DNA from 3 places in the Streptomyces sp. NPDC046977 genome. Region 2 is predicted to be linked to each of the others. Evidence: riboswitches for the same ligand, from Rfam matches in the RefSeq annotation. Region 2 holds a riboswitch; each other region holds the start of a gene.
What was found. Region 2 has a riboswitch for S-adenosylmethionine ahead of thrC (threonine synthase). Riboswitches for the same ligand answer to the same signal wherever they lie in the genome.
Positions count from the first base shown of each region.

Region 1: it holds a riboswitch for S-adenosylmethionine, as region 2 does, so the genes downstream of both, ABZ883_RS33850 (glutathione S-transferase C-terminal domain-containing protein) here and thrC (threonine synthase) in region 2, are expected to answer to the same signal.
Region 3: it holds a riboswitch for S-adenosylmethionine, as region 2 does, so the genes downstream of both, ABZ883_RS29635 (aminotransferase class V-fold PLP-dependent enzyme) here and thrC (threonine synthase) in region 2, are expected to answer to the same signal.

Region 1 covers NZ_JBEYWO010000029.1:102,435-105,674, forward strand. Annotated here, with positions in the region: gene ABZ883_RS33845 (VOC family protein) at 1-241, opposite strand, end outside; gene ABZ883_RS33850 (glutathione S-transferase C-terminal domain-containing protein) at 456-1,238, opposite strand; SAM riboswitch class IV at 1,480-1,588, opposite strand; gene ABZ883_RS33855 (amino acid ABC transporter permease) at 2,198-3,211, shown strand; gene ABZ883_RS33860 (amino acid ABC transporter ATP-binding protein) at 3,208-3,240, shown strand, end outside.
Region 2 covers NZ_JBEYWO010000002.1:302,353-305,592, forward strand. Annotated here, with positions in the region: gene ABZ883_RS03925 (trehalose-6-phosphate synthase) at 1-308, opposite strand, end outside; gene ABZ883_RS03930 (glucosyl-3-phosphoglycerate synthase) at 691-1,668, opposite strand; SAM riboswitch class I at 1,837-1,964, shown strand; gene thrC (threonine synthase) at 1,983-3,240, shown strand, end outside.
Region 3 covers NZ_JBEYWO010000023.1:50,517-53,756, reverse strand. Annotated here, with positions in the region: gene trpD (anthranilate phosphoribosyltransferase) at 46-1,110, shown strand; SAM riboswitch class IV at 1,250-1,366, shown strand; gene ABZ883_RS29635 (aminotransferase class V-fold PLP-dependent enzyme) at 1,523-2,875, shown strand; gene ABZ883_RS29630 (Lrp/AsnC ligand binding domain-containing protein) at 2,872-3,153, opposite strand; gene ABZ883_RS29625 (rhomboid family intramembrane serine protease) at 3,150-3,240, opposite strand, start outside.

The DNA.
Region 1 (3,240 bases), on a different contig from region 2:
CGTGGAACGCCAGATGGTTCAGTCCGGGCCGGCACCGGTCGTGCCGGACGGCGGTCAGGGCGGGGGACTCCTCGAATACCAGGTAGGTCGCTCCGAGCCGCCAACTGCGGCCCTCGTCCCAGCTCTGGAAAAGCGTGTATCCCAGGGCTTCCAGCAGCCAGCCCATGGAGGCGACGGCCCGCTCCAGGTCGGGCACCCAGATCTCGACGTGGTGCAGCATCCCGCCCGCCGGCCGGGTCATGCCGCCACCGCCGGGGCGGGCTCAACCGGCTTGAACACCACGGCCGGACCGGTGGCCCTGCTGCCCGCTCCCTCGGCGGCTTTCGCCCGCGGTCGGACGGTGGCGTACGTCGACCCCATGGGGTTCGGCATCGTGGATCTCCCGTGGGACATTGGCGGTCTCGTGAACCCAGCACCCTAGTGGTGCCCGTCCGGAAGGTGCTTCGGGAGCGGCATCAGCCTCCCTGGGTTGTACGTTCCTCCGGCCGGGGAAACCCGAAAGCCGCGTACTGCCGTGGGAGGCGGCGGACGTAGGCCGCGAGGTGCCGGTACGGGGAGAGCACGCCGTCCGGGAGGTCCGACAGGGCGACCCACAGGTCGACGTCCGCCGCGGTCAGCCGCTCGCCCAGGGCGTAGGGGCCCGGTGCGCATGCCAGTCGGCGGTCCAGCAGGTTGAGCGCGGTGAGCAGTTGTTCCAGGGCCTTGGCACGGTCGGCCGGTGCTGCCGTGGCCGCCTCTTCCGCCGGGCGCGCGATGTCCTGCTCCACCAGGTCCCGAACGGTCCCGATCTCGGTCGCAAGGTCCAGGGGACACAGGCGTGCCGCGTCCCCGAGGCGGCCCGCGAGGTCGCGGAGGATGTCCGGGGTGTGGTTGCTGACGACTCGTCCGGTCCACCGGTCGCACAGGGCGGGTACGGTCAGCGGTCCGTCGTAGCCGTGCCAGGTGGCCTCGTACGCCGCGCGCAACGCCGCGGGCGCGGCCGCTTCGTGCGGCGCCGCCGGAACGACCGTTGTGAAGACGGTGTCCCGGAGGCCGAGGAGGTCGAGGGTGACGGCGACCCGCCGCGATTGCGGGCCTCGCGCCGAAAGGAACAGCTCGTAGCGGCGCGGAGCCGGGTAGAAGCCGCCGGCGGCGTCGGCACCGATCCGGCTGCGGAAGCGGTCCGGACGGGGCGTGCGGGGCAGCGCGGTACAGGACGCGGGGGAACCGGGATCACGTGAGATCGTCGTCTCGGGCATGCGCTCTCCAGGGCGTGGCGGCCCCCGGTTGCCCTCGGGCAGCGGCGGGCGGGACGGCTGACGGCCGGTGCGTGCTCGCACCCGGCCCCTGAGTCGGTACTGCGTGAGGACTCGCCGAGGTCAGCCGGTCGTGCCGAACGCGCTGCAGACACGCAGGAAGTCGATGTGCAGCCGGCGGGTGAGCAGCGCGGACCGTGCTCTGGACATGTCCGCCTCCCCGGCTCGGGGCCCGCGTGACGCGGGACCGCGCTTGTCCCGCCGCGCCGGCGGCACCCGGTCGTCACCCGGGGCACCCCACCGCGATGTGAGGGTTGCCGGTCAGCGGGCCGGGGCCGATGACCCGTGGGAGCCGCGACACGGCACCACGGGCGCTGACAATCGTGACCGTCGGCACCAGTGTTGGGCCGCCGGACGCGGCGCGTCAAGAAGGCGAGGGGCGTCTCACCGCGGCATCCGGCATGCGAGACAGCGTCGTTGACATTCTCTTCGGCCCGTGTCTAACTTACGCCGCAGAACGGTCCCGGACGTCGGCGGCAGGCTCAGGCCGGCCGCGCCAACGCCTCCCAGGCGGAAGGTTGTCCGGGCTGTCCCGACGACTTTTCGGCAGGCGCGAGGCCCCGAGCGGGGCGGAACGGTGGCGGTGACGCGATGTACGCGACCCCGGGGACGGCAGCGTGGCGGCGCCACGGCCTCGTCCCGGCGTACACGCAGCGGCCCGTCGGTCTGGCCCGCGTCAGCAGTGCCCTGTGTCGCCTGTGTTCCGCGCCCTGTCGCGCGCGCTGTCAAGGCTGACGACCACTCCCTGAACGCCGGCACCTCCCGCTGACGCGGTGGGTGTGCCCGCCTGTTCTGCCCCGTTCCGCTCGTCTCCCCGTGCACTCCGTACCGCCGAGGTGTCGTTCGCCCTGCGGTCGGCCGTCGCCTGCGCGACCGGGTGCACCCGTCCGCTGGAGTCCCCGATGAGTGAACCCCCTGGCACCGCTGTGTCCGACCGCTCGGCGCCCCCGGCCCGGGCGCCCGCGAAAGAGCCCGGTGACGTGCGTGGTCCCGCACCGCGACCGCCGGCGGAGCAGCGGGTGCTGCCCCTGCGCCGCCCCGGCCGGTGGATCGCCACGGCGGTCGTGCTCGTCCTGGCCGCCCAGATCGGGCACGGCCTGCTGAGCAACCCCTTCTTCCAATGGGACCGCTTCGGGTACTGGTTCGTGCGCCCGGTGATCCTCGACGGACTGCTCATCACCTTGGAGGTGGCGGCGTACAGCGCGGTGCTCGGTCTTCTCGGAGGCATCGTGCTGGCGCTGGCCAGGCTCTCCGGCAGTCCCGTACTGCGGGCCGTCAGCTGGACCTACACCTGGTTGTTCCGGTCGGTCCCGCTGATCGTCGTGCTGCTGTTCCTGTACAACTTCAGCGCTCTGTACCGTACGTTGAGCCTCGGCGTGCCCTTCGGCCCGGCCTTCCTCACCTTCGACGAGTCCAGGCTCGCCACCGACATGGTGGTCGCCGTCATCGGGCTGAGCCTCAACGAAGCGGCCTACGCCTCGGAAGTGGTGCGCGCCGGCATCCTCTCGGTGGACCAGGGCCAGCACGAGGCGGCCGCGGCGCTCGGTCTGCCCCAGCGCTACCAGTTCGCCAGGATCGTCCTTCCCCAGGCGCTGCGGTCCGTCGTCCCCACCTACGTCAACCAGCTGATCGGCCTGATCAAGGGGACCTCGCTGGTCTTCTACGTCTCGCTGCTCGACCTCTTCGGCTCGGTGCAGAGCATGGGCAGCACCTACCCGGGCGACATCGTGCCGCTGCTGCTGGTAGCCACCGTCTGGTACGTGATCCTCACCAGCGTCGTCTCCGTCGTCCAGTTCTACGTCGAGCGGTACTACTCGCGCGGCGCTCTGCGCATCGTTCCCGCGACTCCCGTGCAGAAACTCCGTGCCGCGCTCCGCCACCTGCCGGCCCGGATCCGGACGGGGGCCACTCCATGAGCACCGACATCCGGCCGGCCGCGGTCGAG
Region 2 (3,240 bases):
GCGATCCCGTTGTACGCGGACGCGAAAGTGTCCGCCGGGATGTCCAGCATGCGCACCCGCTGGTCGCCGGTGTCCTCCGCGGCCAGCCGCCCGCTCCCGTCCGCGGTCCGCAGCACGGCCGCGCGGTCGCCGTCACCGAGCGCGGCGCACACCCACACGGCGTCCGTGTCCGGCCCGATCGCGCTCAGTCCCGACACGAGACCGCCGCCTCCGCGCCGCGACTCCAGCGTCCCGTCCTCCCGGAGGCTGTACGAGACGGGCCCGCGATTGGACGCCACCAGAACCCGCGCGCCATGCGATGCGACCATGCCGCCAGCCTAGCCACGCATCCCCACCCGCAAACGTGTGCGCTACGCCACCCGAGCGTCCCCAGGGCCGCAAGGCCCTGCGCCCCCCTCAGGGGCGCGGGGAACTGCGCGCCCAGCCACGACGCACCGGCACGAAGCACACAACGCTCACCCCTCAGGGGCGCGGGGAACTGCGCGCTCAGCCACATCCCACCGGCACAGTGGGCACGACGCCCACCCCCTCAGGGGCGCGGGGAACTGCGCGCCCAGCCACATCCCACCGGCACAGTGGGCACGACGCCCACCTCCTCAGGGGCGCGGGGAACTGCGCGCTCAGCCACGACGCACGGGCACGAAGCACACAACGCTCACCCCCCAGGCGCGCGGGGCGAAGCCCCGAGCCTCAGGCGACCTCACGCCCCCGCACATACTCGGGCACCGTCATCATGGGCGGCCGCTCCTCCGTCGTGACCTCATGCACCCGCGGAGCGAACCCCTCCGCGGTCCGCTCGAACTGCGTGAGGACGGGCCGCACCAGATGCCCCCGCGCCAGCCGCGTCTGCGCCGTGCGATAAATCGTCGCGGCCATGCGACCCAGCGCCTGCCCGTCCTGGTGCCGATGGTGCCGTACGCCGACGTCGACCTGCGCGAGCGCGTCGAGCCCGACCGCGTTGAGCGCGTCGATGAGCAGCCCCAGTTCGACGCCGTACCCCACGGGAAACGGCAGCCGCTCCAGCAGGGACCGCCGCGCCGCGTACTCGCCGCCGAGGGGCTGCACGAAGCCCGCGAGCTGCGGCCAGTGCAGATTGAGCAGGGGCCGGGCGACCAGTTCCGTGACGCGTCCGCCGCCCGTCGGCTCCACCGTGCCGCCGGCCTCCAGGGGCCGGTCGTACATCGCCTTGACCAGCTGGACGTCCGGCTCCGTGAGCAGCGGCCCGACGATCCCGGAGACGAAGCGCGCGTCGAATTCGCGCAGGTCGGCGTCGATGAAGCAGACGATCTCGCCGCGCGTCGCGAGCAGTGAGCGCCACAGCACCTCGCCCTTGCCGGGTACGGCCGGCAGCCGCGGCAGGATCGCGTCGCGGTGGACGACGGTCGCGCCCGCCTCCGCGGCGACCGCGGCGGTCCCGTCCGTGGACCCCGAGTCCAGGACGACGAGCTCGTCGACCAGCGGCACGGCCCCGGGCGCGTCGGACATCAGCGCGCGGCGGATCTCCGTGACGATCGCCCCGACCGTGGCCTCCTCGTCGAGCGCGGGCAGCACCACGCTCACCGTCCCGTGCGGGCCCGCGGCCCGCTTCGCGGCGAGGAGCTGGCTCAGCGGCCGGCGCTCGGCGGTCCAGGACCGCCGCCGCAGCCAGCCGGCTACCTCGTCCAGCACTGCGTTGCTCCGTTTCTGCCCCTCTTCGGCCTGTCTCGAAGGACGGACGGGCTGTGACCAGGTTCGAGGTCGTCGGTTACAGTCGTGAACACGAGGCATGACCATCGTATGTCCGCGGTGATCGCGCCTCGCACGACAAATGCCCGGGCCCCGCGCCCGGTGCCATACCGCTCATCCAGAGGGGCAGAGGGAACGGCCCGTTGAAGCCCCGGCAACCCTCCCGCCGACCGCGAGGTCCAGGTGGGGAAGGTGCCAATTCCGTCTCGCGGCGAGATGCGCCGCGAGGAAGATGAGGAGAAAGGGCCTCGCCTGACATGGCTGCGCAGACTGCTGTCACCGACGTCGCGTCCACGGATTCCCCCTTCGGACCCGCTTCCGCACTGTCCTGCCGGGAGTGCGGCGAACGCTTCCCACTGAGCCCGATCTTCGCGTGCGAGGTCTGTTTCGGGCCGCTCGAAGTGGCCTACGACCTTCCCGCCGGCGATCCCGAGACGCTCCGCAAGCGCATCGAGTCCGGTCCGAACAACATCTGGCGCTACGCGCCGCTGCTGCCCGTCCCCGCCGACGTGGCCACCAAGCCCAATCTGAACCCCGGCTTCACCAAGCTCGTCAAGGCCGACAACCTCGCCCGTGAACTGGGCGTCACCGGCGGCCTGCACATCAAGGACGACTCCGGCAACCCCACGCACTCCTTCAAGGACCGTGTGGTCGCCATCGCCCTGGAGGCCGCCCGCACCTTCGGCCTGACCACGCTGTCCTGCTCCTCCACCGGCAACCTCGCGGGCGCGGTGGGCGCCGCGGCGGCCCGCGCCGGCTTCCGGTCCTGCGTCTTCATCCCGCACGACCTGGAGGAGGGCAAGGTCGTCATGGCCGCCGTCTACGGCGGCGAACTGGTCGGCATCGAGGGCAACTACGACGACGTCAACCGCTTCTGCAGCGAGCTGATCGGCGACCCGATCGGCGAGGGCTGGGGCTTCGTCAACGTCAACCTCCGCCCGTACTACGGGGAGGGCTCCAAGACGCTCGCGTACGAGATCTGCGAGCAGCTCGGCTGGCGGCTGCCGGACAACCTCGTCATCCCGATCGCCTCGGGCTCGCAGCTGACGAAGATCGACAAGGGGCTCCAGGAGCTGATCAAACTCGGCCTGGTCGAGGACAAGCCGTACCGCATCTACGGCGCCCAGGCCGAGGGGTGCTCCCCGGTGTCCACCGCCTTCAAGGCCGGGCAGGACGTCGTGCGCCCGCAGAAGCCGAACACCATCGCCAAGTCGCTCGCCATCGGCAACCCGGCGGACGGCCCCTACGTGCTGGACATCGCCCGGCGCACCGGCGGCGCGGTCGAGGACGTCACCGACGAGCAGATCGTGGACGCCATCAAGCTGCTCGCCCGCACCGAGGGCATCTTCGCGGAGACGGCGGGCGGCGTGACCGTCGGTGTCCTGAAGAAGCTGATCGAGAGCGGGCAGTTGGACCCGGCCGGCGAGACGGTCGTGCTCAACACCGGTGACGGGCTCAAGACCCTGGACGCCGTCGCCGCGACCTCCCGGCCCACCGCCACCATCCGCCCGAGCC
Region 3 (3,240 bases), on a different contig from region 2:
GGCCGAAGGTATCCATTGCACGTCAGACCACCCGGAGTGTGGACCATGAGCGCTGTGAACCCCGCTGGAGGCGACACCGCGGCGGATCGCTCCTGGCCCGGGATCCTGGGAGCTCTGCTGGCGGGACAGGACCTGAGCACCGCGGAGACGGCCTGGGCGATGGACCGCATCATGAGCGGCGGGGCCTCCGACGCCCAGATCGCCGGCTTCATGGTGGCCCTGCGGGCCAAGGGCGAGACCGTGGACGAGGTCAGCGGGCTCGTCGAGGCGATGTACGCGCACGCGCAGCCGCTGGACATCCCCGGTCCCGCCGTGGACATCGTGGGCACCGGCGGCGACCGGGCCAGGACCGTCAACATCTCGACGATGTCCGCCATCGTCATCGCCGGGACCGGGACCAAGGTCGTCAAGCACGGCAACCGCGCGGCCAGCAGCGCCAGCGGGGCCTCCGACGTCCTGGAGAAGCTGGGCATCAACCTGGACCTGTCGCCCCTGCGCGTCGCCCAGGTGGCCGAGGAGACCGGCATCACCTTCTGCTTCGCGGCCAAGTTCCACCCCGCGATGCGCTACGTCGCCTCGGCGCGGCGCGACCTGGGGGTCCCCACCTCCTTCAACATCCTCGGCCCGCTGACCAATCCGGCCCGGGTCGGGGCCTCGGCGGTCGGCTGCTTCGACACCCGGATGGCCGGTCTGATCGCGGGGGTGCTGGCCCGGCGCGGCTCCTCCGCGCTGGTCTTCCGCGGCGACGACGGACTGGACGAGCTGACGGTCACGTCCACCTCCCAGGTGTGGATGGTGCGCGACGGGGCGGTGGAACAGATCCCGTTCGACCCGCGCGACGTCGGCATCGAGCTGGTCCCGATCGAGGCGCTGCGCGGCGCCGACGCGGCCTACAACGCCGATGTGGCGCGCCGGCTGCTGGCGGGGGAGACCGGGCCCGTGCGGGACGCCGTCCTGCTGAACTCCGCCGCCGCGCTGGTGGCGCTGGAGCCCGCGGAAGGCCCGCTGGTGGACCGGATCGCCGCCGGAATGGCCCGGGCGGCGGAGTCCATCGACTCGGGCACGGCCGCCAAGACCCTGGAACGGTGGGCGGCGGCCACCAACGCGTAGGGCGTTCACGTGGAAGGGCCGGGGCCGGGTGCCCCGGCCCTTTTGTGTTCCCGCCGTGGCGCAGGGCCGAGTGGTGCGGGATGTCCGGGATGCGGACCGCGGCTTGCGGCGCCGCCGGTCTGTGGCAGGATGCTGCGCAGGTCACGAGTGACAGCGACACGGCCCCGGCCCGCTGTCCGGCAACCCTCCTTCCGTGGCGGGGTGCCCCGGGTGATGACCAGGCCGCAGGCAGCGAGGTCTGCGGCAAGCGCGGTCATGAGGAGTTCTTCCGTGAGCAAGCGAATGCGCTAGGGCCGAAGGCCCCTTTCCACCCTCCCCGGGCGTGCCCGCTGCGCGGCGGCCCGGTGTTCCGAGGGCTTTCCCGTCAACCCTGACGCACTGTCGCTTTACCCTGCCCACAGGAGATTTCGCCATGCCCGTGCACCCTGCCGCGCCCGCGCCCGTCCGTGCCACCACCCCGCTGCCCGTCCTGGGCCGTGACGTCCTCGTCCCGCTCGTCACCGGCGGCGAGGTCGCCTACGCCGCCCTCGACTACGCGGCGAGCGCGCCCGCGCTGCAGCGCGTCTGGGACGACGTGGCCGCCTACGCGCCCTACTACGGCAGCGTGCACCGGGGCGCGGGGTACCTGTCGCAGCTGTCCACGGACCTGTTCGAGCAAAGCCGCGTCGAGGTGGCCGCGTTCCTCGGCTGCCGGGCCGACGACCAGGTGGTCTTCACCCGCTCGACCACCGACTCGCTCAATCTGCTGGCGGCCGTCGTGCCGGACGGCACCCGGGTCTTCGTTTTCGAGACCGAGCACCACGCCTCCCTGCTGCCCTGGCGGGACGGTGACGTCACCTACCTGAGCGCGCCCCGGACCCCCGCGGACGCGGTGGCCCTGCTGGAGCGCGCGCTGGCCGCGCGCGAGCCGGGGGGCCCGGTGCTGGTCTGTGTGACCGGTGCGTCCAATGTGACCGGTGAGCTCTGGCCGGTGCGCGAGCTGGCGGCGGCGGCCCACGCGCACGGCGCGCGCATCGTCCTCGACGCGGCGCAGCTCGCGCCGCACCACCCCGTCGACGTGGCCGAGCTCGACGTGGACTGGGTCGCCTTCTCCGGGCACAAGCTCTACGCGCCCTTCGGCTCCGGGGTGCTGGCCGGCCGCGCCGACTGGCTCCGCGAGGCCGAGCCGTACCTCGCGGGCGGCGGTGCCTCCCGCCGTGTCGCCCGCCGCGCGGACGGCGGCGTGGAGGTGGACTGGCACACCACCGAGGCCCGCCACGAGGCCGGTTCGCCCAACGTCATCGGCGTCTACGCCATCGCGTCCGCATGCCGGGCCCTGCGCGAGGCGGGCTTCGACGGCCTCGTCGAGCGCGAGCAGGCGCTGGTCGCCCGCGTGCGCGAAGGGCTCGCGGGGATCGAGCAGGTGCGGGTGCTGTCCCTGTTCGGGGAGGACGCCCCCCGGGTGGGCGTCCTGTCCTTCGTGGTCGACGGCTGGAACAGCTCCCACTTCGCCGCCGCGCTGTCCGCCGAGTACGGCATCGGCGTCCGCGACGGGCTGTTCTGCGCCCATCCCCTCGTGCGCACCCTGCTGGGCGACCACACGGAACCGGGCGACTGCGGGGGCGACACCACCCTGAACGCCGTCCGTGTCTCCTTCGGCGCGGGCACCCCCGACGAGCACGTCGAGCGCTTCCTCACCGCGGTCGCCGCCCTCGTCACCGACGGCGCCCGGTGGCGCTACCGCACCGAGAACGGCCGCTGCGTCCCCGCGGAGGGCGGGTTCTAGGAGTCGAGGCCGATGGCGAAGGCGGCTTCGAGGTCGTGCTGCGAGTACGTGCGGAAGGCCACGTGCGTGTCGGTGGCCTCGACGCCGGGGATCTTGCTGATCCGGCCGGGGATGACGTCCGCGAGCTGGTCGTGCTGGGCCACCCGGACCATGGCGACCAGGTCGTACGTGCCGGTCACGGAGTAGACCTCGCTGACGCTCTCCAGCGCCGCGATGGACTGCGCGATCTCGGGGATCCGGTCGACACTGGTCTTGATGAGCACGATCGCGGTGATCACGGCTGTAGGTCTCCTTCGGTCGCCCTGGTGGCGGGCTCCAGCTTAGGCCTTGCCCGGTAGCAGCCCCATGCGCACAGGAAGCCGAAG